Regions from separate parts of the Paenibacillus sp. PsM32 genome, predicted to be linked through region 2. Evidence: predicted binding sites of a transcription regulator. Region 2 holds the regulator's gene; the other holds the start of a gene.
What was found. Region 2 encodes CtsR, which represses protease genes until heat stress. Its sites were predicted from a motif close to ATGGTCAATAAAGGTCAAACA; they were not measured.
Positions count from the first base shown of each region.

Region 1: a site for CtsR is predicted at 5,517-5,537, ahead of clpP (ATP-dependent Clp endopeptidase proteolytic subunit ClpP). Genes of this name have one in related genera too.

Region 1 is NZ_JARUWY010000006.1:26,550-41,705, forward strand. Features, by position in the region: gene QCD85_RS13110 (gluconeogenesis factor YvcK family protein) at 1-189, shown strand, start outside; gene whiA (DNA-binding protein WhiA) at 195-1,133, shown strand; gene QCD85_RS13120 (HPr family phosphocarrier protein) at 1,282-1,551, shown strand; gene QCD85_RS13125 (stalk domain-containing protein) at 1,624-2,085, opposite strand; gene QCD85_RS13130 (SIMPL domain-containing protein) at 2,380-3,141, shown strand; gene QCD85_RS13135 (PdaC/SigV domain-containing protein) at 3,497-4,654, shown strand; gene clpP (ATP-dependent Clp endopeptidase proteolytic subunit ClpP) at 4,813-5,409, opposite strand; tRNA gene QCD85_RS13145 (tRNA-Arg) at 5,767-5,841, opposite strand; gene QCD85_RS13150 (sugar-binding transcriptional regulator) at 6,092-7,123, shown strand; gene gap (type I glyceraldehyde-3-phosphate dehydrogenase) at 7,255-8,259, shown strand; gene QCD85_RS13160 (phosphoglycerate kinase) at 8,394-9,575, shown strand; gene tpiA (triose-phosphate isomerase) at 9,680-10,432, shown strand; gene gpmI (2,3-bisphosphoglycerate-independent phosphoglycerate mutase) at 10,433-11,977, shown strand; gene eno (phosphopyruvate hydratase) at 12,059-13,363, shown strand; gene secG (preprotein translocase subunit SecG) at 13,704-13,934, shown strand; gene rnr (ribonuclease R) at 14,360-15,156, shown strand, end outside.
Region 2 is NZ_JARUWY010000017.1:43,857-59,012, reverse strand. Features, by position in the region: gene serS (serine--tRNA ligase) at 1-1,245, opposite strand, end outside; gene QCD85_RS21875 (CtsR family transcriptional regulator) at 2,113-2,574, shown strand; gene QCD85_RS21870 (UvrB/UvrC motif-containing protein) at 2,602-3,126, shown strand; gene QCD85_RS21865 (protein arginine kinase) at 3,140-4,213, shown strand; gene clpC (ATP-dependent protease ATP-binding subunit ClpC) at 4,234-6,729, shown strand; gene radA (DNA repair protein RadA) at 6,928-8,295, shown strand; gene disA (DNA integrity scanning diadenylate cyclase DisA) at 8,308-9,384, shown strand; gene pssA (CDP-diacylglycerol--serine O-phosphatidyltransferase) at 9,440-10,150, shown strand; gene QCD85_RS21840 (PIN/TRAM domain-containing protein) at 10,256-11,248, shown strand; gene ispD (2-C-methyl-D-erythritol 4-phosphate cytidylyltransferase) at 11,376-12,074, shown strand; gene ispF (2-C-methyl-D-erythritol 2,4-cyclodiphosphate synthase) at 12,071-12,550, shown strand; gene gltX (glutamate--tRNA ligase) at 12,590-14,050, shown strand; gene cysE (serine O-acetyltransferase) at 14,514-15,156, shown strand, end outside.

The DNA of each region.
Region 1 (15,156 bases), on a different contig from region 2:
ATGCAAAAACGGTATGCCGAACAAGGAGCGAAGCCAGTAATCCTGGATCTGGAAACGGTGGAGTCGCTCGGATACAAAGTTATTGCAGACAAACTGGTGCTCTATGGAACCTATCTTCGTCATGATGCAGATAAGTTAAGTCATCATATTTATGAACAAGTTAAAAAATCTATGTTATCGAAAGGGTGAGTCCATTGTCATTTGCGGCGCAGACGAAAAAAGAATTAACGATGGTAGAGGCTGATGACTGTTGTGAACATGCAGAACTGTCTGCGCTTATACGGATGAATGGTTCAGTGCAAATTTCCAACAAGAAAGTGATTTTGGATATTTCTACTGAAAATGCCGCTATCGCAAGACGGATCTATTCCCTGATCAAAAAGCATTTTGCTGTGCATACTGAATTACTGGTGCGTAAAAAAATGCGTCTCAAAAAAAATAATGTCTACATTGTTCGTATTCCGATGGGTGTACAAAGCATTCTGACTACACTCAAAATTGTGTCTGAAGGATTTATGTTTACTCCGGGCATTAATACGGAAATGGTACGCAAAAACTGCTGTAAACGTGCTTATTTACGCGGTGCTTTTATGGCAGGTGGATCGGTCAACAATCCAGAAGGATCATCGTATCATTTGGAGATTGCATCGATGTACGAAGAACAATGTCAGGCGCTTGTTGATCTTGCGAATGAATTTGAATTGAATGCTCGCTGTATTGAACGCAAAAAAGGATTTATTTTGTATATCAAAGAAGGCGAAAAAATTATTGAGTTTTTGAGTATTATCGGAGCTCATCAAGCGCTATTCAAATTCGAAGATGTTCGTATTATGCGAGATATGCGTAATTCCGTAAATCGTATCGTAAATTGTGAGACAGCTAACTTGAACAAAACGATTGGTGCAGCAGTTCGTCAGATTGATAACATCAAATTTATTCAGCGCCGTATTGGACTTGAACAATTGCCTGATAAATTGCGTGAAGTAGCAGAGATTCGTCTAGCACATCCTGATATGAATCTCAAAGAAGTAGGCGAAATGCTTAAAGGTGGAGTCAGTAAGTCTGGCGTCAATCATCGACTACGCAAATTAGACGAGATGGCTGAAAAGATGCGCAATGAACACTATGCTTGAATAAAATAATCTCACGTAAGCTTTATTTTTTTCTAGTACGGTGCGTGCTATAATGGTATAGTGTTATGAACATGGTATTAAACACTGTGAGCTGCGTATGCACGCTCAATAGATGTAATGAATATGTATTATAGGGGGTAACGATCTCATGACAAAACACCCGGTTGTTGTTCGATTGAAAACGGGATTACACGCAAGACCTGCAGCATTGTTTGTACAGGAAGCGAATAAATATTCTTCAGAGATTTTTGTTGAAAAAGATGATAAAAAAGTGAATGCTAAAAGCATCATGGGCATTATGAGCCTTGCAATCAGCTCTGGCACTGAAGTATACATTAGTGCTGAAGGCGCAGATTCAGAATCTGCTGTAAACGCTTTAGTCAGTCTAGTAAGCAAAGAAGAATTAGAAAACCAATAAGCCCCCCATAGCGATATGGAGGGCACGCCGTCACAGATTGCTGTGGCGGTTTTTTTGTATAGTTAGCATCAATTAGCTTAGAAAAATGCCTTTTTTAGCAAAGTTCAATTTTAATTGAAACGCATTCCATGAACTTTGATATCCGAAGCCATCTCGCAATACAGCAAATGGAATATACATCCGTCCATTGACCACTGTAGCATCAGGCCCATTCCATTGATGATTATTCAGACGCATCGTTACGCCAGAATTGCTCATGATCATATCGAGCTGATCATCATTTTGTAATAACGTATATGTTTTGACGCCAGATTCATAGCGTAACGTCATTCCTATAGAGTCACGTAGCATAACGACTGGAATCATCGTATTACCACCGATCAAAAGACCATTTTGCGGAAGGCGTGTTCCATTCCATTCTAACTTCACTTCACGCGGCTTGGCTGGAGTGGCAGCTTGAACGGCTGTTGTATTAAAAATTAGAATACTCATCATAAGCAAAATGGAACTCCATAGATATTTGTTTTTTGACATGGTGACTCTCCCCTCATTCTATTATTCCCGATCTCGTGTACTCATTATAGCGCTAAAGTCCATAATGGTGGGATTATATGAGATTATAAAAAAAATAATCTAACTTGTCACGATGAACTTGAACAATGCTCAACTTGTTGTGTGAAATACATACGCTCTTGTCTGATCTCTCTCTATTTTTCGGCCGAGTTTGAAAAACAACTCCTCTCTCCATAATCGCTCAAATAATCAATGATGCAACTTTTATTTGCTCCTTATCGTTTAGTAGGTACAACCAATTAAGGAGTGAATAAAATGAAAAGAACAAGTAAATCCCTAGCTTCATTGATGCTCGCAGGTACATTACTAACTGGTATGAGTGCGTTTGTAGCACTGCCTAGTCATACAACTTATGCAGCGGAAACGGCAGTTACAACAGCACCAGGTGTGATTAATGTGAGTGGTACAGGTAAGTTAACAGTCAAACCAGACATCTCATATCTAACGATCGGAGTACAGACAACTTCAACGACTGCTGCCAAAGCCCAATCAGCAAATGCTGAGAAAATGGCAAAATTGAATACTTTGCTCAAAGGAGAATGGAAAATTCCAAACGCGGATATTGAGAGTGTTCAATTCTATGTACAACCCAACTATGATTATAACGGTAAAGACCCGCAAAAAGTTACAGGTTATACGGCATATCATAGTTTGCAAGTGACTTATCGTGATTTGGACAAATTAGGTTCATTGTTGGATGCTGCTGCTAAATCAGGAGCTAACAATATCGGTTCTGTTAGCTTTGGGATCGAAAATGAAGATACCTATCAAGAGCAAGTCATTGCCAAAGCAATGTCTAATGCAAAAGTAAGAGCTCAATCGATTGCAAAAGCAGCAAACCTTTCACTTGGAAGCTTGTTGTCCGTAAGTGATCCAGGTGTAAGTGCACCACCTGTTGTATATATGGAAAAACAAAGTGCTAAAGCGCTGGATACTCCTGATGCTGCCGGTACAAATATTGAGCCAGGTACGATTGAATTGAATGCTACACTTAACGTGCAGTATGCTATGAATTAACAGATTGAAGCGTGAATGAATCTGATTAGAGCAAAATAATCAGAATTGTAACTAATTATACGTGCAAATCTACGTATCGTTTCAGTATAGTAGAAGTTTACTAAAGCAGAGCAGTCCTCAAATTAGAAACGTTTATCTTGTTCAATATCTACATGAGCAAGATAAACGTTTTTTTGATATTCAGCAGAAAAACCTAAAAATGTTTTACAGTTTCATCATTTTTAGTAGGGCAATCGTGACTATGTTGTAAATTGATATTGAGTGATTTGTAAATCTCTTGATAAATGTTAAGGATATAATAAAGAAGGTTAAACCAAATATAACATGATACATAATGTTAAAGGAGAGATAATGAATGAACACGAATCAAAACAATACATCTAAAGCACATTTAAAAAAAATCTCTGCGTTTCTGTTAGCAACAACGATGGCTACTGTAGGAACGGTAGCTGTTCTACCAGGAACTTCTTATACAGTACAAGCGGCGGCTGCAACATCGTCTACTGCTAAATCAGCTATTCATGTACAAGTAGAAGGAAAAGCGATCGCTACAACAGGGATTGTGAGTCCAAATGGTAGTTCGCTACTTCCTTTAAAAGACACAGCCAAAGCAATCGGGGCTACAGTAACGTACAATGCTAAAGAGAAAACAGTTACTGTGACAAAAGACAAAAATAAAGCATCATTTGCTCTAGGAGCAGATGTAAATGACGGTGTATTTGTTACCTTAAATGGTAGTACGGTTGGAGATAGTTATGACGCTAAAATAGTCAATGGTACTTCTTATGTAGCTATCAAAGCAGTTACAGATCAATTCGGATATCGTGCGGTATGGAATGGTGCTACACGTACTGTAAATATAACAAAAGAAGGCATGAATAATATTGAACTAACAACAGCTACTCTAAAACCGACCAAAACGAACAGCTATACAGAGATCAATATTAAATATCCAGTCATATCTGGTTTGGACAATTCAGAAGCTGAAGTAGCTATTAATAAAGCTTTCAAAGCTCATGCGCAAACTTATTTGGAACAAACACAAAAACAAGCTAAAGAATTAGGAGCTCCTCCTAAAGATTCAGCTATGACATATGAAATAGATAGTGGTTATAAAGTAACTTATAATCGTAACGGTGTATTAAGTGTGTTAGTAAACGACTATGAATTTCTCGGTGGTGCACATGGCGGGGCTACGCTAACTGGGATGACATTCTCGTTGAAAGACGGTAAGCAAATTCAATTGAGTGATCTACTCAAATCCAATAGCAATTATCGTAAAGACATCGACAAAGTCATTAATGCTGAAATCAAAAAAGAAGATCTTTACTTTGCAGATAGTTTTAAAGGAATTGCTGCTAATCAAGGATATTATTTAACAGATAGTGGACTAACAATCTATTTCCAACAGTACGAAATTGCACCATATGCAGCAGGTACACCAGAGTTCTCATTTACTTTCAAAAAATTGTTACCTACAGGTGTAAATCCACTGGATGCGTACAAAGCTTAATTTTGATAATATAAGTGATCGGATGATAGAGTAATTGCAATATTATGAAGTAAATGTAGCAGTTATTAGACTGACTATTATAAAAAAGGATACAAAAAAGCCTCCGGTTTATATCCCGGAGGCTTTTTCGCGTGTTGTTCCAGCATGCTGGAGTAAAATTATACCCCTTGTGGAGGTGTATTTTCAATCACTTTATCAACTATGCCATATTCTTGTGCTTCAGCAGCAGTCATAAAGTAATCGCGGTCTGTATCTTTTTCGATACGTTCCAACGGTTGACCTGTACGGTCTGCTAGAATTTTGTTCAATTTGTCGCGCATTTTAAGAATACGACGAGCACGGATTTCGATATCTGTTGCTTGTCCTTGTGCGCCACCAAGTGGTTGGTGAATCATGATTTCGCTGTTAGGCAAAGCAAAACGTTTACCTTTCGCACCAGCGTTAAGCAAGAATGCACCCATACTTGCAGCCATACCTACACAGATAGTAGATACATCAGCTTTGATAAATTGCATTGTATCGTAAATAGCCATCCCCGCAGTGATCGAACCGCCTGGACTGTTAACATATAGGTGGATGTCTTTCTCCGGGTCTTCGGCTTCCAGAAACAGCATTTGTGCAATAATCGCGTTAGCTACAACATCATTAACTTCAGAACCTAGAAAAATAATGCGGTCTTTTAACAGACGAGAGTAAATGTCATAGGCACGTTCTCCACGACTGCTTTGTTCAACGACCATTGGAATATAACTCACTAGAAACCCTCCTTCAAAGTTGTACATCATAATAGATTAATTATAGATCAAATATTGTATTAGAAGATACTCATTGTTCTTACCACATTATAGGATAATTCGAATCAAAAGTCAAAGAAAGTCAAACTATCCTGACCAAAAGTGTAGGAACATCAGTAAAATCGGTTAATGAAGAAGAGGGCAACCAAAATTTGGGTATAAAAATAACCAGCATAGGCTGGTTAAAGGGTGTTCTGCATTTATAAGTCAATTACTTAATGTTGCGCAAATAGTTCTTAGATATGATAGAACATATCAAAAGGCATTCGATCATACCGATTACTTATGTAAAAAAGATAATGAAATTAAAAATATAAATGGCGCGCCCGCCAAGAATCGAACTTGGATCTCAGGCTTCGGAGGCCTACGTCATATCCATTGGACCACGGGCGCACATCAAAACAGCAGTACGATTGATTATAGGATATCCACCTATAAAAAGCAAGTTGGCTTGGGAGGAAATCACGTATAAAAACGATAACATCAACCTCTCACAGAATAGTTGTGTTAAAAACTTGCTTCTGCATGAAAAATTGGTTAAGATAGACGTGGGACTTAAAAAGTTATGCCGGGACATTTTGAGTCCATTAAGAATCGCGGATATAATGAACACTGAGCGAGATAAGTTGCAGGAGTGGAATGCATGCGGAAAATATTAGAAATACAAAAGCAGCTTCTGCCCGATCTCACCGAAGTACTCAAAAAAAGATATACGATTCTGCATCAGGTTATGATGGTAGGGCTGGTTGGAAGAAGATCACTCGCCACATCGCTTAATATGACTGAACGCGTCTTACGTGCAGAGACCGATCTTCTCAAATCGCAAGGGTTACTTGAGATTGAAAGTACGGGAATGAAGGTTAGTGAAGCAGGCAAGCAATTGCTTGATGAGCTTGAACCTATTATTCAGGAACTGCTTGGATTATCGAATCTGGAAGAACGTATTCGCACTTTCTATAAGTTGAGACAAGTAATTGTCGTTCCTGGTGATAGTGACATATCTATTATGGCTAAGCAAGAGCTTGGACGAGCAGGAGCCAAAGCGCTGCTCAGTGTCATCCGTGAGGACGATGTCGTTGCTGTTACAGGAGGCTTTACATTAGCTGAAGTCGCTGAGCAACTCAGTCCATCCATACCGGCACCTCTCAAGAATGCCTGGTTCGTACCGGCAAGAGGCGGACTTGGAGAGAGTATGGAATTTCAGGCGAATTCGATTGCTTCCACTATGGCAAAGCGTGTAGGCGCACAATATCGATTGTTGCATATTCCAGATTTATTGCGTGAAGATGCTTATGAATTGCTTTATCAGGATCAGAATATCCGCGAAATTGTCGGTCTGATTCGTAAAGCACGTATCATCATGCATGGAATTGGAGATGCGATGGAGATGGTGCGTCGCCGTAGACTTGAACCCGAGGCAGCGGAAGAAATTCATGCCGCTGGAGCTGTTGCTGAATCATTCGGTCATTATTTTAATGAACAGGGTGAGACGGTGCACCAGATGTTAACGATGGGACTTCAGCTCGATGATATTTCCAAAGCGGAAGTGGTTATCGGTATTGCTGGAGGTCGTAGCAAAGCCAAATCGATTCATGCTGTACTCAAATTCGGTCAGGAAGATATTCTGGTCATTGACGAAGCCGCTGCTAGAGAAATTGTGAAAGAACTAGACTAGTCCTTTTGCTTCATTTTCGAACGTCTAGCAGTCGGCACACAAGATTTACTCTATAATGTTGTCTTGACATGCCTTTTATAAGGTATGTCTTGAAATAAATTAAATACACTATCTCTAGGAGGAATTAACTCATGGTTAAAGTTGGTATTAATGGTTTCGGACGTATTGGACGCTTGGCTTTCCGTCGTATTCAAAATGTAGCAGGTATTGAAGTAGTAGCAATTAACGATTTGACTGACGCTAAAATGTTGGCTCACTTGTTGAAATATGATACAACTCAAGGTAAATTTGACGGCGAAGTTGAAGTTCATGACGGATTCTTCAAAGTAAACGGAAAAGAAGTAAAAGTTCTAGCTAACCGTAACCCAGAAGAACTTCCTTGGGGAGATCTTGGTGTGGATATCGTTCTTGAATGTACTGGATTCTTCACAACTAAAGAAGCAGCTGAGAAACATTTAACAGCTGGTGCTAAAAAAGTTGTTATCTCTGCTCCAGCTACAGGCGAAATGAAAACAATCGTTTATAACGTAAACCATGAAATTCTTGATGGTACTGAAACTGTAATCTCTGGTGCTTCTTGCACAACGAACTGTCTTGCTCCTATGGCTAAAACATTGCAAGATCAATTCGGAGTAGTAGAAGGCTTGATGACTACAATTCACGCTTACACTGGCGACCAAAACACTTTGGATGCTCCACATGCTAAAGGTGACTTCCGTCGTGCTCGTGCAGCTGCTGAAAACATCATTCCTAACACAACTGGTGCTGCTAAAGCAATCGGTTTGGTTATCCCTGAATTGAAAGGTAAATTGGATGGTGCAGCACAACGTGTTCCTGTAGCAACTGGTTCCCTTACTGAATTGGTAACTATTTTGGAGAAAAAAGTTACTGTTGATGAAGTTAACGCTGCTATGAAAGCTGCTTCTGATGCTGAAACTTATGGTTACACTGAAGACGAAATCGTATCTTCTGATATCAAAGGTATGACTTTCGGTTCTCTATTCGATGCTACTCAAACTCGTGTTCTAACTGTTGGTGACCACCAATTGGTTAAAACTGTAGCTTGGTACGATAACGAAATGTCTTACACTGCACAATTGGTTCGTACTCTTGAGTACTTCGCTAACAAAGCGTAAGAATCTTTCGTGAACTGAAATAAATATTAATTCCATAAAGCGGAAACAGGTTTCTTGTGTTTCCGCTTTTTCTAAATGAATATCTGTTTTAAATTGCTCGTTAATCAAAATTCAGGGCATGGAGGAACAATATAATGAATAAGAAAAGTGTTCGTGATGTAGAAGTAAAAGGTAAAGTGGTATTTGTACGTGTAGATTTCAACGTACCTATGGAAGACGGTAAAATCACAGATGACAAACGTATCCGTGAAACTTTACCAACAATTCAATATCTAGTTGAAAAAGGTGCAAAAGTTGTACTTGCAAGTCATATGGGTCGTCCTAAAGGTGAAGTGGTTGAATCACTACGCTTAACTCCACAAGCAGAGCGTCTATCTGAATTGCTAGGTCAACCGGTTGCTAAAGCTGACGAAGCTATTGGCGATGCAGTAAAAGCAAAAATCGCTGAATTAAAAGAGGGCGACGTTTTAGTTCTTGAAAACGTACGTTTCTACCCTGGTGAAGAGAAAAACGATGCAGACTTAGCTAAATCTTTTGCAGAATTGGCTGATCTATTCGTAAATGACGCATTTGGTGCAGCTCACCGTGCGCATGCTTCAACAGAAGGTATTGCACACCACTTGCCAGCAGTATCTGGTCTTTTGATGGAGAAAGAATTAGATGTATTGGGTAAAGCATTGACTAGCCCAGAACGTCCTTTCACAGCAATCGTAGGTGGATCTAAAGTAAAAGACAAAATCGATGTTATCGATAACCTAATCACACTTGCAGACAACATCATTATTGGTGGTGGATTGACTTACACATTCTTCAAAGCTCAAGGTCATGAAGTAGGACAATCTCTTCTAGACGAAAGCAAATTGGATGTTGTACTTGGATTCATGGAAAAAGCAAAAAAATTAGGTAAAAAATTGTATCTTCCAGTAGATATCGTTGTTTCTGACGATTTCAGCGCAGATGCTAATACAGATATCGTAACTATTGATAAAATCCCAGCAGCTTGGGAAGGCGTAGACATCGGTCCTAAAACTCGTGAAATTTATGCTGATGTAATCAAAAACTCCAAATTGGTTGTATGGAACGGACCAATGGGCGTATTTGAAATCGCACCTTTCTCTGGTGGTACAAAAGCAGTAGCAGAAGCATGTGCAACAACTGAAGCTTACACTATCATTGGTGGCGGTGATTCCGCAGCAGCAGCAGAGAAATTCGGCTTGGCTGATAAAATGGACCATATCTCTACAGGTGGCGGTGCTTCCCTAGAGTTTATGGAAGGTAAAGCTCTTCCAGGCGTTGTGGCATTGAACGATAAATAAGTTTAAAATGTATATAGATTTGAGTGCTTTGGATTGTACAAAGCACTTCAGTGTGGCTTCGATCAGAACACTGTAGTTATGCAAACAGAAGGAGTGATATCGCAGTGAGAACACCAATTATTGCAGGGAACTGGAAGATGTTCAAAACCGTTCCTGAAGCAAAAGCGTTTATTGAAGATATCAAAGGCAAAGCAGAAGTAGATGGCGTAGAAAGCGTAATTTGCGCTCCTTTCACTAATCTTCCTGCTTTGGTTGAAGCAGTAAAAGGAACTTCTATCAAAATCGGTGCACAAAATCTTCACTTTGAAGACAATGGTGCTTACACTGGCGAAATCAGTGGCGTAATGTTGAAAGATCTTGGTGTGGACTATGTAATCATCGGTCACTCTGAGCGTCGTCAATATTTTGCTGAAACAGACGAAATCGTTAATAAAAAAGTACATGCTGCTTTCCGTCATGGTTTGACTCCTATCGTATGTGTAGGTGAAAAGCTTGAAGAGCGTGAAGCTAACCAAACTAAAGAAGTATGTAAAGTACAAACAGAAGGTGCTTTTGTCGGATTAAGTGCAGACCAAGCGAAAGAAACAGTAATCGCTTATGAGCCAATCTGGGCAATCGGAACAGGCAAATCTTCTACATCCCAAGATGCGAATGAAGTTATCGCTTATATTCGTGAATTGGTTAAAGGTCTATACAACGAAGAAGTGGCTAACGCAGTTCGTATTCAATACGGCGGTAGCGTGAAACCGGAGAATGTGAAGGAGTACATGGGACAAAGCGATATCGATGGCGCACTTGTCGGCGGCGCAAGCTTGCAACCTGATTCTTACATTCAGCTCGTTGAGGGGGCGAAGTAAATGTCAGCACCCAAACCAGTAGCACTAATCATTATGGACGGATTCGGTCTGCGCGCAGAAGTAGAAGGCAACGGCGTTGCTCAAGCGAAAAAACCGAATTATGATAGATATCTAAGCGAATACCCACACACTACACTAACTGCTTGCGGTGAAGCTGTAGGTCTGCCTGAAGGGCAAATGGGTAACTCGGAAGTAGGTCACTTGAATATCGGTGCAGGCCGTATCGTATATCAAGATTTGACTCGTATTTCTAAGTCGATTCGTGACGGAGACTTTTTCCAAAATGAAGCGTTGGTTGGCGCATTTACAAATGCAAAAACAAACGGCAAAAAATTGCATGTGTTCACCCTGTTATCCGATGGCGGTGTACATAGTCATATCGATCATTTATTCGCTACACTGGATATGGCTAAACGCGAAGACTTCCATGATGTATTGATTCATGTATTCTTGGATGGACGCGACGTATCACCAGATAGCGGTAAACGTTATATGGAACGATTGGTTGCTCAAATAGCAGAAGTGGGCGTAGGTAAAATTGCTACCGTTCAAGGCCGCTATTATGCAATGGATCGTGACAAACGCTGGGAACGTGTGGAAAAAGCTTACCGTGCTATCGCTTTTGGCGAAGGTCCGGCATTCAAAGATCCAGAAAACGTAATTTCTTCTTCTTACCAAAATTCAGTATTTGACGAATTCGTTGAACCATCTGTTATTGTGGATAGTGAAGAAAAACCAGTCGGTACAGTAAGTGATGGAGATTCAATCATCTTCTTGAACTTCCGTCCTGACCGTGCAATTCAATTATCTCAAGCTTTTACGCAAGAAGCATTTGAAGGATTCGATCGTGGACATGCACAACCGAAAAACCTGTACTATGTATGCTTAACCACATACAGCAATACAGTAAGTGGAACGGTAGCGTATGGCCCTAAAGATCTGAGCAACACGCTTGGTGAAGTCTTAGTACAGCATGGCAAAAAACAATTGCGTATTGCTGAGACTGAGAAATACCCGCACGTTACATTCTTTTTCAGTGGCGGTCGTGATGTAGAACTTGAAGGTGAGACTCGTATCTTGATTAACTCTCCTAAAGTCGCTACGTATGATCTACAACCGGAAATGAGTGCACGTGAAGTAGCAGATGCTTGTATCGCTGAGATTGAAGCAGAGCGTCAAGATGTTATCATTTTGAACTTTGCTAATCCTGATATGGTAGGTCACTCTGGTAAGCTAGAGCCTACAATCAGAGCGGTAGAAACAACAGATGAGTGTGTAGGTAGAGTCGTAGATGCGATTCTAGCTAAAGGTGGCGTAGCCCTAATTACTGCTGACCATGGTAACGCTGAGACAGAGATTGATGAATTGGGTCGTCCGCAGACGGCACATACAACAAACCCTGTACCATTTATCGTCACAGATAAAAATGTTACTTTGCGTGAAGGTGGTATCTTAGGCGATATCGCTCCAACCATTCTTGATTTTGCACAATTACCTAAGCCGGAAGAAATGACAGGTACATCTATTGTCAACAGCCGTAAGTAATTGCTCGCTATAAAGATATGACTTAAAATGTAATGATCATGTATGATCTAAAATAACGATTTAAAAGGAGAACATTTAACCATGACTATTATTTCTGATGTTTATGCACGCGAAGTTCTTGACTCCCGCGGTAACCCTACAGTTGAAGTTGAAGTATACTTGGAATCTGGCGCTTTGGGTCGCGCTATCGTTCCTTCTGGCGCATCTACTGGTGCTCATGAAGCTGTAGAACTTCGTGACGAAGACAAATCTCGTTACTTGGGTAAAGGCGTTCTTAAAGCAGTAGAGAACGTTAACGAAATCATCGCTCCAGAAATCATTGGTATGGATGCTTTGGATCAATTGGGTATCGATAAAGCAATGATCAAATTGGATGGTACTCCTAACAAAGCTAAATTGGGTGCTAACGCTATTCTTGCAGTATCTATGGCTACTGCTCGTGCAGCTGCTGATGCTCTTGACCTTCCATTGTATGTATACTTGGGCGGATTCAACGCAAAACAATTGCCAGTACCAATGATGAACATCATCAACGGTGGTGAGCACGCTGATAACAACGTTGATGTTCAAGAATTCATGGTATTGCCAGTTGGAGCTCCTAGCTTCAAAGAAGCTCTTCGTACAGGTGCTGAGATTTTCCACAGCCTTAAATCTGTATTGAAAGCTAAAGGACTTAGCACTTCTGTAGGTGACGAAGGTGGATTCGCTCCTAACTTCACATCTAACGAAGAAGCATTGACTTCTATTATCGAAGCGATCGAAAAAGCTGGTTACAAACCAGGTGTTGACGTATTCTTGGGTATGGACGTTGCTTCTACTGAGTTCTACAAAAACGGTAAATATGAACTTGCTGGCGAAGGTAAATCATACACTTCTGCTGAGTTCGTAGACTTGATGGCTTCATGGGTTGATAAATACCCAATCATTACAATCGAAGATGGTTGTTCTGAAGATGACTGGGAAGGTTGGAAATTGTTAACTGAGAAATTGGGAGACAAAGTTCAATTGGTTGGTGACGACTTGTTCGTAACAAACACTGAGCGTCTTGGTCGTGGTATTGAAGAAGGTATTGGTAACTCTATCCTTGTTAAAGTTAACCAAATCGGTACACTTTCTGAAACATTTGATGCGATCGAAATGGCTAAACGCGCTGGTTACACAGCTGTTATCTCTCACCGCTCTGGTGAATCCGAAGATAGCACAATCGCTGACATCGCTGTAGCGACAAATGCTGGACAAATCAAAACAGGTGCTCCTTCACGTACAGACCGTATTGCTAAATACAACCAATTGCTTCGCATCGAAGATCAATTGGGTGACCTTGCTAAATACGATGGTCTTAAATCTTTCTACAACTTGACTGCACACAGAGGCTTGACTAAATAATTGACTTTTAACTTTGGATTCAGATTCTTTTAGAAGAAGATGATCAAAGGTCAAAAGATAGATCACAACCATCCGGTATCATGCCGGGTGGTTGTTTTTTTATAGATAGGTGTTGGCTAAGATTATGAATATGTTGACACGTAAAAAAGAAGAGTAAGCTTCAAAAACTTACTTAATCATACATATCGGAGTAAAAAGATTGCTTTTTACTTGAAAAATATGCTAAAATAAGAATGCTGTTTTCTATACGATTATTACATACGATAGTGATAGTCAATCGCTATTGTTCTTATATGATAACGATAGATGTTCGGCGTATTCGTTTGAGGAGGTGGAATTCATGTTATTGACTTTGAAAGTACTGCTCATGATTTTTTCCGTTGGGTTGATCGTTATTGTTCTACTTCAAAAAGGTAAAAGTGCTGGACTTTCTGGTGCCATCTCCGGCGGTGCGGAACATCTTTTTGGTAAAACCAAAGCGCGCGGAATGGAACTGGTGTTGGAACGTACAACAGTAGGTCTAGCTATTGGATTTTTTGTTTTAGCTATTCTTGTAGCGGTCTTTAGTTAAATCATGAATCGCCTGATTCGGTAGAGCATCATTTTACCGGTTCAGGCGATTTTTATATGTTAGGCAAAATATTGTTCTTTGGTTAGTGATTGTTCATAGAGAATTCATATAAAGGAACTATACTTGGAATTGTTCCCGAGCTTGTCCATTATTCCCATGCAAGACATGTAAGACCGAAGTCCATGATGTGCAATACTTTTCAGGCAGTTTTGTTATTCCCAACCAAGGAGGGGATAATAGAACTGCCCTCTTTTTTTATACAGATCAATACAGGCAACTGAATATTTGAAGCGAATTGAATGAGTGAGATTAATTTAGTGTATACTAGGGTATGAGTATACTAAACGCTACAATGCATACAGTTGTACATACGGATCAAGAAGGGAACATAAGCTTACCCTGAAGGTCGTCCGAGGTGAAATGATATGATTACTGAACAACAAGTATTAGATGTAATAAAGAGTATCGATTATAAACCAATGACTTATCAAGAGTTGGAGCAGCAGTTAGAGATTCAAGCGGCTTCTGATTTTAAAGAATTGGTCAAAATATTAAATGAACTTGAGCACACAGGAGTGATCGTGCAGAACAAGTCTCATCGTTATGGTCTACCTGAACATATGGATCTGGTTCGTGGACGTATTCAAGCCCATGCTAAAGGATTTGCTTTTCTGATTCCTGAGGAAAAAGAGCATGGCGATGTCTACATCAATGCCAATGATATGGGAACGGCAATGAACGGTGATATCGTGTTTGTGAAAGTCACTTCTCGCAGTACGACAGGTGGTCGTATGGAAGGCGAAGTAGTCCGCGTGATTACTCGCAAAAATACACGCATCGTTGGTGTATTTCAAGGACTTGATACGTACGGATTTATTATCCCTGATGACAAGCGGATTAACCGCGATATTTTTGTGCCTAAAGAGTCATTCGGTGGCGCAGTTGAAGGGGAAAAAGTGGTTGCTGAAATCGTCAGCTATCCAGAAGGCAGAGCAGCAGCAGAAGGACGAATCGTTGAAGTGTTGGGTCACAAAGATGATCCAGGCGTAGACATTTTGTCTGTTATTCGCAAGCATCAATTACCAGAATCATTCCCTGATGAAATTATGGACGAAGCGCAAGCGGCTCCTGATTCTATTACAGATGCAGAGATCGTGGAACAAGGTAGACGTGATCTACGCGACAAAAATATCGTAACGATCGATGGCGAAGATGCTAAAGA
Region 2 (15,156 bases):
CACAGGGATATAGATACTTCCATCTTCACGTTGATGATTTTCTAGCAAAGGGATCAGTATACGCGGTGAAGCTACAGCTGTGTTGTTAAGAGTATGACAATACTGAAGCTGTCCCTCGTGATCTCTATAACGTATATTAGCTCGTCTAGCTTGAAAGTCATGGATATTAGAAGAAGAGTGAGTCTCACCATAACTTTGTCTGCTTGGCATCCATGTCTCAATATCATATTGTTTGTAGGTTTTTTGAGACATATCGCCTGTACATACGGCTACTACTTGATAAGGAAGTTCTAGCAATTGAAGTAATTCTTCTGCATTTGCTGTGATCTCTTGATGAATTTGCTCAGATATCTCGGCATTAGCTTCACAAAAGATAACTTGTTCGACTTTAGCGAATTGATGAACTCTATAAAGTCCTCGTACATCTTTACCGGTTGATCCTACTTCACTTCGGAAATTTTGAGAAACTGCTGCTAAACGAATAGCACCTTGAGACAGATCAATGATCTCATCTTGATAATAAGATACAAGAGCGACTTCAGAAGTTCCTGTTAACCATTTATCTTCGTTCTCTATTTTAAATGTCTGATCAATACCCAAAGGGAAAAAAGCTGTATTACTTAATGCAGAGCCTCTTACCAATGTAGGTACTTCCATAGGAGTATACCCTTTGGCTAGTAGTGTATCTAAAGCAAGTTGTTGAACCGCTCTGTGTAATAGAGCACCTGTACCTGTTAAATAGTAATTGCGGCTCCCTGCTGTTTTGACTCCTCTTGTAATATCTATCATCTGATGGATTTCGCCTAGTTCGATATGATCTTTAAAAGAAAATGCAAACTGTTGTGGTGTTCCCCATGTACGAATAACGATATTATCTGCGTCTGATTGACCGATCGGAGTATCTGGAGAAACATAGTTGGGGACTAATTCCATCAATCGAGCATACTGTAGTTGAACAGATTGACTGGTTTGTTCCAATTTCTGAAGTTGTAGATTGATTTGTTTCACCTGGTCTTTAAGCTGGTGGACAGTTTCGGTAGGCAATACCGATTTATTTTGCATATGGCTACTGATTGTCTGTGTTAATTGGTTTCGTTGTTGACGGAGTTGTTCGATTTGTTGCAAGTACTGATTTTTAAGTTGAGCTTTTTCAAGAAGTGCTGCAATAGATATACTTATTTTCTTTTGATCTGCGACCTCTTGTAATGCTGTAGCATGATTTTTAATATACTGGATATCTAACATAAAATAACCGCTCCTTTTTCCTAATATAAAGGTAAAATGCACAAAAAAGCTCCTCATCACTTGGGACGAGGAGCTTTTTGCTCGCGGTGCCACCCAACTTGATCAAATACAGATAGTGTATCTGATCCTCTTAGGTTTCGCGATAACGGGCGAAAACCGTTTAACTTAGGAAATAGCAAGCAGTGACTATTCGCTTATGCTATCTCTTGGCGAAAACGCCTCCAGGTTGGATTCCTTTCGATGGCCGTTTCAATATATTGAATTTGTTGTATTGTAACGTATAGTTAAAAAGAGTGTCAAGGTCTAGTTTTTATCAAAATTAGATATTAGGGGAAACATTATTAGGGGCCAGTCTTTATAAAACTTAAATACTACAAGAATGATATTAAGCCAAATACTTCCAGAACGATATTAAGAATAGTAAACGATAGCAAGAACTATATATTATAAAAACGATATATCATCAGATTATTAATATTTAATTCAATTGCGAAAAACTAAATTCTAAAAAATATGATTTCCTGTATTATATTTTGTTGTAACCCCTTGGCAAATTCTGAAAATATGTTATAATTAATTTAAAGTCAAAGAAAGTCAAAGTCAGCGCGTAGTCAAAGTAATGATGAATACAGTTATTAGATGACGTGAATATGCCTGATGATTTGATGGTAAATAAGATTTATGAACTTTTGATTATAATGATCAGATTATTCATGAATCTATTGTTGTATCATCAAATGCTGTCTTCTTTGGTTTCTTACGATTAGGTTTATGGTTAAGTGATATTTATCTGCTATTTTGAACTTATGATAAATGGGTCAAATTTAGAATAAGTAAATGTTTTAAAACATGATGGAGGAATATACAATGCGTAATATCTCCGACATTATCGAACAATATCTAAAACGAATGCTGCAAGATAGTGGAGAAGGAGCAGTAGAAATACAGCGTAACGATTTAGCTGATCAATTCTCTTGTGTACCTTCGCAGATCAATTATGTAATTAGTACACGTTTTACATTGGAAAAAGGATATCTGGTTGAAAGTAAACGTGGTGGCGGTGGCTATATTCGTATACGGCGTCTTGAATTGCCTGCTCAGGCTATCCTTCATACTCATATTCATGAAAGTATTGGACAGCATATGAGTCAGACAGCTGCTGAAGGTTTACTATACCAGTTGCTAGAAGCTAGAGTGATTTCTAATCGTGAAGCGGAACTGATGCGTGCAGCAGTATGTAGAGATGTTATTTCGATCAAGCTTCCCTACAGGGATGAGATCCGTGCAAGAATGATGAAGGCGATGTTGATTGCATTACTTCGTCCCTAATCATTCGGGAGAAAGGGGCAATACATGATGATTTGTCAAGAATGTCAGGTAAGACCGGCAACTCTTCATTTTACAAAGATTGTAAATGGTGAAAAAAATGAGTTTCATATCTGTGAAACTTGTGCCCGTGAAAAAGGTGAATTGATTCCAGGAACTTCAGGAGGCTTTTCGATTCACAGTCTACTGTCAGGGTTGATGGATTTTGATTCAAGCAGTAAAGGGCAACTCGCCGGTCAATGCAGTGAAGATGTCCATTGTGAAGAATGTGGTATGACATATACTCAATTTCGTAAATTAGGACGATTTGGGTGTAGCTCTTGTTACAAAACGTTTGATAATCAATTAGATCCTCTTTTTAAAAGAGTGCATGGTAGTACTGCTCATGCCGGTAAGCTTCCTAAACGAGGCGGGATCAAAGTAAAAATCAAACGTCAAATGACTGACTTGAAGCAAGAGTTGAAACAGCGTATTGCTGATGAGGAATTTGAAGAAGCCGCACATTTAAGAGATGAAATACGCGAGCTAGAAAAACAAATTTCACAGGAGTCATAAGGAGGAATAACTTATGCCGAATCTCCGTTTTACAGAAAAACCTTTGAGCGATTGGATGCAAAAGGGCGGAGAATATTCGGATGTTGTTATCAGTAGTAGGGTGCGTATAGCCCGTAATCTGATACATCACCCTTTCCCGATTCTGGCAAATATGGAGCAGGCGCAAGAGACACGGAACCAGCTAACAGAAGTGCTAAGTAATGAAGCGCTTCAAGCTCTCGGACCGTTTGAGCCATTGCTTTTGGATGAATTAGAAGATGTAGATCGACAAGTCTTGATGGAAAAACATTTGATCAGTCCGAATTTGCTAAACGACTCCAAAAGTGGAGCTGTTCTGCTAACAGATGATGAATCCGTTAGTATTATGGTCAATGAAGAAGATCATTTGCGTATTCAATGTTTGTATCCAGGCTTTCAATTGCAAGAAGCATGGGAACGTGCTACTCAGATCGATGATGCTTTTGAAGATGTAGTGGACTTTGCTTTTGATGATCGTAGAGGTTATCTTACCAGTTGTCCAACAAATGTAGGTACAGGGCTTAGAGTGTCTGTTATGCTACATTTACCTGCATTAGCTATTATGAATCAGGTAGGTCGTGTATTATCTGCTGTATCTCAAGTAGGGCTCGCTGTACGTGGGTTATATGGAGAAGGTAGTGAAGCGATCGGAAATATTTTTCAAATTTCTAACCAGATTACATTAGGTCTATCAGAAGAAGAGATCATTGATAACTTGCATAGTGTTGTGTTGCAAATGATTGAGTATGAACATCATGCTCGCAGTCGTCTACTCAGTGAATCGAAGTTACGTGTTACAGATCGCATTATGCGTTCGTATGGAATACTGTCTTATGCAACAATGATGGATTCCAAAGAAGCATTTCAACGCATTTCAGATGTGCGTCTAGGCGTAGATCTGGGTCTGATCGACAAAGCTTCGGTTACACAAATGAACGAATTAACGATAATGACACAACCGGGTTTTCTTCAGAAAACATTCGGTGTTAAAATGGGGTCAGGAGAAAGCGATATGTACCGCGCGCAATTGATCCGTAATACATTAAGTAAAGTAAACGTACAAGACTAAACCGTGGAGGTGCTTTAGATATGATGTTTGGTAGATTTACGGAACGTGCGCAAAAGGTTCTTGCGTTGGCACAAGAAGAGGCAGTTCGTTTGGGTCACAATAATATTGGTACAGAGCATATTTTGCTTGGTTTGATTCGTGAAGGTGAAGGCATTGCAGCCAAAGCACTTATCGGTCTAGGTCTTGGACTTGAAAAAATTCAAGATGAGGTTGAATCTCTTATAGGTAGAGGTCAAGAACAACCTACCAATATTGCTTATACACCACGTGCTAAAAAAGTCATCGAACTTTCTATGGATGAAGCTCGTAAATTGGGTCATACCTATGTAGGTACAGAACACATTTTATTGGGATTGATTCGTGAAGGCGAAGGAGTAGCAGCTCGTGTTCTAAATAATCTAGGTATTAGCTTGAACAAAGCGCGTCAACAAGTATTGCAATTGCTTGGTAGTAATGAGGCAGTATCCAGTCATCATGGTACACCAGCAAATGTAAGTACGCCTACGCTAGATAGCCTAGCACGCGATTTGACTGCTATTGCTAAAGATAGTAACTTGGACCCTGTTATTGGACGTAGCAAAGAAATTGAGCGTGTGATTCAAGTTCTAAGCCGTCGTACCAAAAACAATCCAGTGTTGATCGGTGAACCAGGGGTTGGTAAAACAGCAATCGCTGAAGGATTAGCACAAAAAATCATCAACAATGAAATTCCTGAAACATTGCGTGACAAACGCGTTATGACACTAGATATGGGTTCTGTAGTAGCTGGAACTAAATATCGTGGTGAGTTTGAAGATCGTTTGAAAAAAATTATGGATGAGATTCGTCAAGCAGGTAACATTGTACTGTTTATTGATGAGTTGCATACGTTAATCGGTGCTGGTGGAGCTGAAGGGGCTATTGATGCTTCTAATATTTTGAAACCTGCATTGGCTCGTGGTGAACTACAATGTATCGGTGCAACAACACTTGATGAGTACCGTAAATATATCGAAAAAGATGCAGCATTGGAACGTCGTTTCCAACCCATTACTGTAGATCAACCTTCTCCAGAAGAAGCTGTTCAGATCTTAATGGGATTGCGTGATCGTTATGAAGCCCATCACCGTGTAAAAATTACAGATGCAGCTATCGAACAAGCTGTTAAATTGTCTGACCGTTATATTACAGATCGTTTCTTACCGGATAAAGCAATTGATTTGATCGATGAAGCAGGATCTAAAGTAAGATTGAACTCTTATACGATTCCGCCAAATCTTAAACAATTGGAAAGCCGTTTAGAAGATATCCGTAAAGAGAAAGATGCAGCTGTACAAAGTCAAGAATTTGAAAAAGCAGCGGCTTTGCGTGATACAGAACAAAAAATTCGTGAAGAATTAGATACAACGAAAAATCAGTGGAAAGAAAAACAAGGTCGTACCGATTCCGAAGTTACTCCAGAAGATATTGCTGATATTGTAGCTAGCTGGACAGGTATTCCGGTAACGAAATTGAAAGAAGAAGAAACAGATCGTCTGTTGAATATGGAAGATCTATTGCATCAACGTGTAATCGGTCAAGATGAAGCTGTTATCGCTGTCAGCCGTGCGATTCGTCGTGCTCGTGCTGGATTGAAAGATCCTAAACGTCCTATGGGTTCCTTTATTTTCTTAGGTCCTACAGGGGTTGGTAAAACAGAATTGGCTCGTGCTTTGGCAGAATCTATGTTTGGCGATGAAAATGCAATTATCCGTATTGATATGTCCGAGTACATGGAGAAACATTCTACTTCACGTCTAGTAGGGGCTCCTCCAGGATATGTAGGATATGAAGAAGGCGGTCAATTGACAGAGAAAGTACGTCGCAAACCGTATTCTGTAGTGTTATTGGATGAGATTGAAAAAGCTCACCCAGAAGTATTTAACATTTTACTACAAGTACTAGAAGATGGACGCCTTACTGATTCTAAAGGACGTGTTGTCGATTTCCGTAATACGTTGATTATTTTGACTTCTAATGTTGGTGCAGATGCGATTCGTCGTAATTCTACACTTGGATTCACCGCTGCTGTTGATTCAGGAGCAGATTACAACAACATGAAGGGCAAAGTAACAGATGAGTTGAAACGTAGTTTCCGTCCTGAGTTCTTGAACCGGATTGATGATACGATTGTATTCCACTCATTGGAACAAAAACATATTGCTGAGATCGTAACATTGATGTCTGAAGAACTTCGCAAACGTCTACGTGAATATGCTGTAGATTTCACTTTGACAGACACAGCTAAAGCATTCTTGGCTAAAGAAGGATTCGATCCTGCTTATGGTGCACGTCCACTACGTCGTGCTATTCAAAAGCATATCGAAGACAAATTGTCTGAAGAATTGCTAACTGGTGGTATTGTTAAAGGTGATACACTGATTATCGATGAAAAAGATGGCGCTTTGACTGTAGAGAAAGTAGCTAAAACAGAAGAGCCTGTAGAGAACGTTTCTATCGATACTACAGAATCAGATGAAGCAAAATCATCTAACTGAGTGTAACTTATTTCATCTAATTTACGTCTAATAAAAGGTTGGTCCTTAAGAGCAGAAATTGCTCCGGGATCAACCTTTTTGATGTTATAATAGAGAAGATGTAGCGCAAAGATGTAAAGTTTACAATATTGTTTTACGATAAAACGTATAGAATGTTAAGCTTATAATAAGTTGACATCAATATAGAGGGAGTTATCCATGGCTAAAGTCAAAACCAAGTTTTTTTGTACAGAATGTGGATATGAATCTCCAAAATGGTATGGTAAATGCCCGGGGTGTCAGTCTTGGAATAGTATGGTGGAAGAAAAAGAAAGCAACGTAAAAACGCAAGGAATGAATTCTTCTTTATTTCAAACCAAGCAGAAACCACAAGCGATTACTGAAATTGAAAGCGGGAAAGAACCGCGTATTCAGACCGGTATCGGAGAGCTTAACCGCGTCTTAGGTGGTGGTGTAGTGCCAGGTTCGCTAGTATTAGTAGGTGGAGATCCTGGTATTGGTAAGTCTACGTTGTTATTACAAACTTCACATGCACTAACACAAGCAGGACTACGTGTTCTTTACGTATCAGGAGAAGAATCTGTAAGACAGACCAAGTTACGTGCAGAGCGACTTGGAGCATTATCTGATCAGTTATTTGTACTGTGTGAAAGTAATATGGATTTGATCGAGGAAGCGATTGATCAATTAGATCCTCATTTTCTAGTGATTGATTCGATACAGACGGTTTATCAACCAGAAGTCACAAGTGCTCCTGGTAGTGTATCGCAAGTACGGGAATGTACATCACGCTTTATGAGAGTAGCCAAGATTCGTGGTGTCGCTACAGTACTTGTTGGACATGTTACCAAAGAAGGTGCTATTGCAGGCCCAAGAATGTTGGAGCATATGGTAGACTGTGTTCTTTATTTTGAAGGGGAACGTCATCATACGTACCGCATATTACGAGCTGTCAAAAACCGCTTTGGCTCAACAAATGAAATGGGTATTTTTGAAATGCATGAAGATGGATTGATCGAAGTCTCTAATCCATCAGAATTATTTATATCAGAACGTTCGATAGGAGTAGCAGGTTCAACAGTTGTAGCTAGCATGGAAGGCACACGTCCTATGCTTGTTGAATTACAAGCTCTTGTTGCTGCAACTCATTTTCCTTCTCCACGGCGGATGGGTACAGGTGTAGATCATAATCGCTTGAGTCTTATTATTGCTGTATTGGAAAAGCGAATGGGGATGTTTTTACAAAATCAAGATGCTTATCTAAACGTAGCCGGTGGGGTTAAACTGGATGAACCTGCGGTAGATTTAGCAATTGCTGTAAGCTTAGCTTCGAGCTTCAAAGACGCTCCAACCAAACCAGATGATGTGATCTTTGGAGAAATTGGATTGACTGGAGAAGTTCGTGGAGTATCTCGCGCAGAGCAGCGTGTGAAAGAAGCAGCAAAATTAGGATTTAAACGAGTGATTTTACCAGAAAAAAGTCTGAAAGGATGGAAGCATCCTAAAGGTATTCAATTAATTGGAGTTAATACGGTAGCAGAAGCATTAAAGGCTGCGTTAGATTAGGGGGACAAGATGATGAAAGAACTCGGTCAGCTTGAGAAGATGAATAATTTGTTGAAGATGGTTGCACCTGGCACTGCTTTTCGAGATGGCTTGGAAAATGTATTGCGTGCCAAAACAGGAGCATTGATTGTGGTTGGTTATAGCCCGCAAGTTAGAGAAGTTGTCGATGGAGGATTCTCAATTGACTGTGATTTTTCACCAAACTACTTGTATGAACTTGGTAAAATGGATGGAGCGATCATTTTAAGTGATGATCTAAAACGTATTTTATATGCGAATACGCAGTTGATTCCTGATTCTTCGATCTCATCGTCAGAAACAGGGATTCGACATCGTACAGCAGAACGTGTAGCCAAGCAAACCGGAGAACTTGTTATTTCAATTTCACAGCGTCGGAATATTATTACGCTATATCAGGGTAATCTTAGATATGCACTAAAAGAAATTGGTGTTATTTTGACAAAAGCCAATCAAGCGATTCAGACGTTAGAACGGTACCGAGCTGTATTGAGTCAATCTTTCACGAATTTGACTGCATCTGAATTTGAACAGTTAGTTACGATTACCGAAGTTGCAGGTGTGGTTCAACGCGTAGAAATGGTATTGCGTATTCAGACAGAGATTCGCCGCTATGTCAACGAATTAGGTGTTGAAGGTCGCTTGATTACGATGCAAATGGAAGAACTGATCGGAAATACAGAAGAAGAGTTTGTATTATTGTTAAAAGACTATGGTCGGGATACTAGCGAAGAACGTCTCAACGAAATTACAAACAGTCTTAAACGAACTACTGAAAATGAATTGTTAGATATTACTCAGATTATTAAGTTGTTGGGATATCCAACAGCAGCGGCTCAATCCGAAGAAGTGATTGCTTCTAAAGGATATCGTGTACTTAGTAAAATTCCACGTTTGCCTAATGTGATTATCCATAATTTGGTGGAACGGTTTGGAGCATTGCATCATGTGATTGCCGCTAGTATTGATGATCTGGATGAAGTAGAAGGTATCGGTGAAGTACGCGCACGGACGATTCGAGCAGGTTTGCATCGTATCCAAGATCAAGTATTCATTGACAGACAAATTTAATTTAGCTACAATCGTGAGATGAACTGGTTAATATATCCATCTTTGAGGTGAAAAAATGATAACAAAGTCAATTCCAAACATTTGTACACTATTTAACTTATGTCTTGGAATGGTAGCTATTCTAATGGCACTGAATGATAATTACAGTCTTGCCGCCATTATGATTATAATAGCGATGTTGATGGACGGTCTGGATGGTCGTATGGCACGCGCACTTAATGCGCAAAGTGAGTTTGGAAAAGAATTGGATTCATTGTCTGATCTAGTTTCTTTTGGTGTAGCACCTATTATCATTATGTACGATATAGCATTTAAAGAATTAAATCCGGTATTAGCGATTTCGGCATCTTTAATTTTTCCTATGTGTGGAGCACTTCGTCTAGCAAGATTTAATGTACGTGCGGGAGTTCCTGGTTATTTTACAGGATTACCTATCCCAGCAGCTGGTGGTGTATTAGCTACCTTGTCTTTATTTCATAATGATGTGACTACACCGTATATGATCATAAGTACTATTTTATTGTCGTATTTGATGGTAAGTCGTGTACGCTATCCTAATTTCAAAAAAGCAGGTATTCCACGTAAAGCTTTATGGTTGGCTCCTTGGGTGATTATTGCTGCTGTATTTATCGCAGTCATGTTTCCTAATCAGGTATCCAAATTGATTTTTGTACCGTTAGCTTTATATGCATTGTTAGGCGTGAAGCAAAGTATAGATCGTCTGATACGTCGTCGTTCTAAAAAAGAAAAAGAATCGCTTCGATAAACCGTTACAGCACATGTTATGCTTAAAAGCATTTATTTCTCTACTTCCCGGGAAATGAATGCTTTTTTTCATGGAAAAAATAGATTATGTAAGGAGATTACAAGCATGTGGCAACAATTAATAGGATTTCCAAAAGGTTGGATTGAAGAACAAGAAGGTATGAAAGAACTATGGATTAGTCTCGCTGTTATCGTAATTATGTTGGCTGTTGCTGTACTTAGTGTACGTAAATTAGTGCATTTTGTAGAATGCACCAAAAACCATCTATTAACTGTACCGATCTCGTTAATGATTACAGGAACGAGTGGGCTTGCGATAGGTCTACTGCTTGGATTACTTAGTTCATTTATTATGTTATGGCTAGGAAGTATAGGAGAGATTATTCGAGCGATTTTGATGACCATTTTAGGTTATGTTGGATTGCGAATAGGAATTACCAAAAGCGAAGATATTCTTTCTTTTTGGAAACATGAATCTCCTGCCGAACCATTACTATCTTCGATGAGCAAAATAATCGATACCAATATAGCGATAGACGGAAGAATTATAGAATTATGTCAGGATGGATTTATCGAGGGCTCAGTACTGATACCGGATTTTATATTACATGAACTACAATTGCTTGCAGATTCTTCAGATATGTTACGTCGTCATCGAGGAAAAAGAGGACTTGAAGTGATCGCTCATTTGCAACAACTAGAACAGGTAAAAGTCATTATCCAAAATACCCAATACCCAGAGACAGAGCCTACAGATAACAAGTTGCTTCGATTGGCTTTGGACACATCGGCTACCTTAATTACCAACGATAGCAATCTACAACAACTGGGTCATCTCCAGCATATCCACGTGTTGAATCTGAATACCCTTGCTTCGATTATGAAGCCTATTCTGCGTGCAGGACAAATTGTAACAACAGCGATTATCAAATCTGGTAAAGAAGCAGGGCAAGGTATCGCTTATCTGGATGATGGAACAATGATTGTGGTAGAAGATAGCCAATCCTATATCGGACAAGAATGTGAAGTGATCGTGACCAGTGTATTACAAACAGCGAATGGAAAAATGGTTTTTGCCAAGTTACATCGTTCTGAATAAGCTACGATTCAGAGACAATTCCTTTTAATTGTTGTGCTGTACCTATAGACGGGTATATTATTAAGGAATGGAGTTTGGCACTTTGATAGGATTAAAAGTGCAGGACAGTAGGCTAAGGATGGGGATTATGGAAAATAAAGCGGGTGTGATAGTTGTTGCCGCGGGTAAAGGTTCACGGATGGGCACAACAGAGAGCAAACAATATCTAAGGCTGCAAAATAAGCCGATCCTGATACATACACTGGAAGTCTTTGAACACTCATCAATTATTGATGAGATTGTAATAGTAACAGGTAAAGACGATGTACAGCGTTGTGAGGATTGGATCAAAGAGTATGGACTGACCAAAGTGAAAAAAGTGGTGGCTGGAGGTTACGACCGTCAGGAATCTGTTGCTAATGGTCTACAGTTTATACACTCTGATTGGATTATGGTGCATGATGGCGTACGCCCTTTTATAACAGAAGAGCAGATTATGAACTGTTATCATAGTGCAGTGACTTCAGGAGCATCTGTCTTAGCTGTACCGGTCAAAGATACGATCAAGCAGGTGGATCAACAGAAGCATATCGTAAATACACCGGATCGTAGTCAGTTATGGGCCATTCAGACACCGCAAACGTTTCGTAGTGCCGATCTTCAGCAAGCACACCAACAAGCACAAGATGAAAATTTTCGCGGTACAGACGATTCGATGCTGATCGAGCGAATGGGTGTGACGGTAGCTGTGGTAGAAGGCAGTTACGAAAATATCAAAATCACCACACCAGATGATCTGGATTATGCGTCGTATGTATTGCAACGTAGGGGAGAGAAAATAGAATGATTCGTATTGGACAAGGATTCGATGTACACCAGCTTGTAGAAGGAAGAGATTGTATTATCGGAGGAGTTACACTTCCTTATGAAAAGGGATTGTTAGGTCATTCTGATGCAGATGTGTTATTACATGCGATTACAGATGCTGTATTAGGTGCATTAGCAATGGGAGATATCGGTAAGCATTTTCCAGATACTGATCCTGAATTTAAAGATGCAGATAGCTTGAAATTGCTTAACCATGTATGGGCGCTTATTCGTGAACGAGGATATCGTTTGGGAAATATCGACGCAACCATTATTGCTCAAAAACCTAAAATGGCTCCATATATTCCGCAAATGGTAGAAATCATTGCAAAAGCTTTGGAAGCTGAAATTGACCAAGTGAATGTCAAAGCGACAACGACAGAACAACTTGGATTTGCAGGTCGTGGCGAAGGTATTGCTGCACAAGCAGTGGTATGCTTAATCAAAGAATCATAATAAATATGAGTTGCAATAGATTGAAGGAGGAAATAACAAATGACTAACGAAATTCGAGTACGGTATGCACCAAGTCCAACAGGACATTTACACATCGGAAATGCACGTACAGCATTATTCAACTATTTATTTGCTCGCAGTCAAGGTGGCAAATTTATTATAAGAATTGAAGATACAGATATCAAACGTAATATCGAAGGTGGCGAAGAAAGCCAGCTGACGTATTTGAAATGGTTAGGTATGAACTGGGATGAAAGTATTGATGTAGGCGGCGACTATGGCCCTTACCGTCAGACAGAACGTCTAGATATCTATCGTGAATACTGGCAAGACTTGCTAGATCGTGGTCTGGCATACAAATGTTATTGCACAGAAGAAGAATTAGAGCAAGAACGGGAAGAACAAATTGCACGTGGAGAGAATCCTCGTTACTCTGGTAAACACCGTGATCTAACAGACGAACAACGTGCTGCTTTTGAAGCAGAAGGTAGAGTTGCAAGTATTCGTTTCCGTGTACCTGAAAATAAAACATTTACATTCGATGATATCGTTAAAGGTGAAATTTCATTTACAACCGAAGATACAGGCGATTTCGTTATCGTTAAAAAAGACGGTATTCCTACGTATAACTTTGCTGTAGCTGTAGATGATCATTTGATGAAAATCTCTCACGTGCTACGCGGAGAAGATCATATTTCCAACACACCACGTCAATTGATGATCTATGAAGCTTTGAATTGGGAAGCTCCTGTTTTCGGACATATGACTTTAATCGTGAATGAGAATCACAAAAAATTAAGTAAACGTGATGAGTCGATTATTCAATTTATCGAGCAATATGATAATTTGGGTTATTTGCCAGAAGCAATGTTCAACTTTATTGCTTTGCTAGGTTGGTCTCCAGAAGGCGAAGAAGAAATTTTCTCTCGCGAAGAATTGACCAAGATCTTTGATGCTAAGCGTCTATCGAAAAGTCCGGCTGTATTTGATACACACAAATTGTCTCATTTGAACAATCTGTATATCAAAAATGCAGATACCGACCGTATCACAGCACTGGCTATTCCTCATTTACAAAAAGCAGGACGTTTGCCAGCAGAACTAAGTGAAGAACAGCAACAATGGGCACATGATCTTGTGGCATTGTATCAGGAACAGATGACTTCTGCTTCAGATATTGTTGAGTTATCTGAAGTGTTTTTCCGCAGTCATTTGCAAATGGATCATGAAGCTCAAGTGATTGTGGGAGAAGAGCATGTAAGTACAGTGCTTAGTGCGTTATTGGAAAAAATCAAAGCTTCCGAAGAGTTCAGTCCTACTCGTGCAGCAGCATTGATCAAAGAAGTACAAAAAGAAACAGGATTTAAAGGCAAACAACTATTTATGCCGATTCGTGTAGCATTAACAGGTGAAATGCATGGACGTGATCTTAACCATACGATCTACCTTTTAGGACGTGATCGTGTAATTGAACGTCTAGCTTCTCAAATAAAAGGCTAAATGGTGAACAGACTGTATTGTCTAATCGCATAGAGTTCGTTATAATGATGACCTGAGAATAATTGTTGTATACCTATAAATAGCGATGATCAGGAAAAGTAAAATGATATTGTAAATCCCAGAGACGATGATCGGGTTAGATAATACTATTATCTAATGTTGGCTGGAAATCATCTATTTACAAACATTTGAATATGCACCTGTGAGCTGTATATTTGAACCATATTTGCCATCTTTTATCCGTATTGATGAAAAGATAGCAAACGATGAAGTAAAGTATACCGGTCGTTCCTCGTTAAGGAACATGATAAGTAGAGTTCGTCTGTATATGTATTCGTCTTTTTACAAAAGCGGATAAAAGACAAGCTCAAGCAGAGTGGAACCGCGTCAATTCACGCCTCTGCAGCCTCTAAGGGGCTGTGGGGGCGTTTTTTAATGAAGCGCAAGTTAAAGGGGAAACGTAATGCTGAAAAATATGCGATCTGATATACAAGCTGTTTTTGACAATGATCCAGCAGCACGTAGCTGGTTTGAAGTGATTTTTACGTATTCCGGATTACACGCGATTTGGTGGCATCGGATAGCTCATGCTTTTTATCGTCGAGGTTGGTTTACAGTCGCACGTACACTGTCACAATGTAGTCGCTTTATGACAGGGATTGAGATTCATCCAGGTGCTACGATTGGAGAAAGATTATTTATTGATCATGGTATGGGTGTAGTCATAGGGGAAACGTGTGAGATCGGTAATGATGTGTTGATCTATCAAGGAGTCACATTAGGTGGAACAGGGAAAGAAAAAGGTAAACGTCATCCTACCATTGGCAACAATGTGGTCATAGGATCAGGCGCTAAGATTCTGGGTTCTTTTAAAGTAGGCGATCAAAGTAATATCGGTTCTAATTCGGTCGTTCTTCGTGAAGTTCCTCCAGACAGCACTGTGGTAGGGATTCCGGGCAAAATTGTCCGTCAAAATGGAAAACCTGCTGATCGTTTAAGACATCAAATGCCAGATCCTATTACAAGTAAACTCAATGAATTACAATCCGAGATTGATCAATTACGCAAACAGTTAGCTACCTGTGAAGCAGAGATCAAAAAAGAAT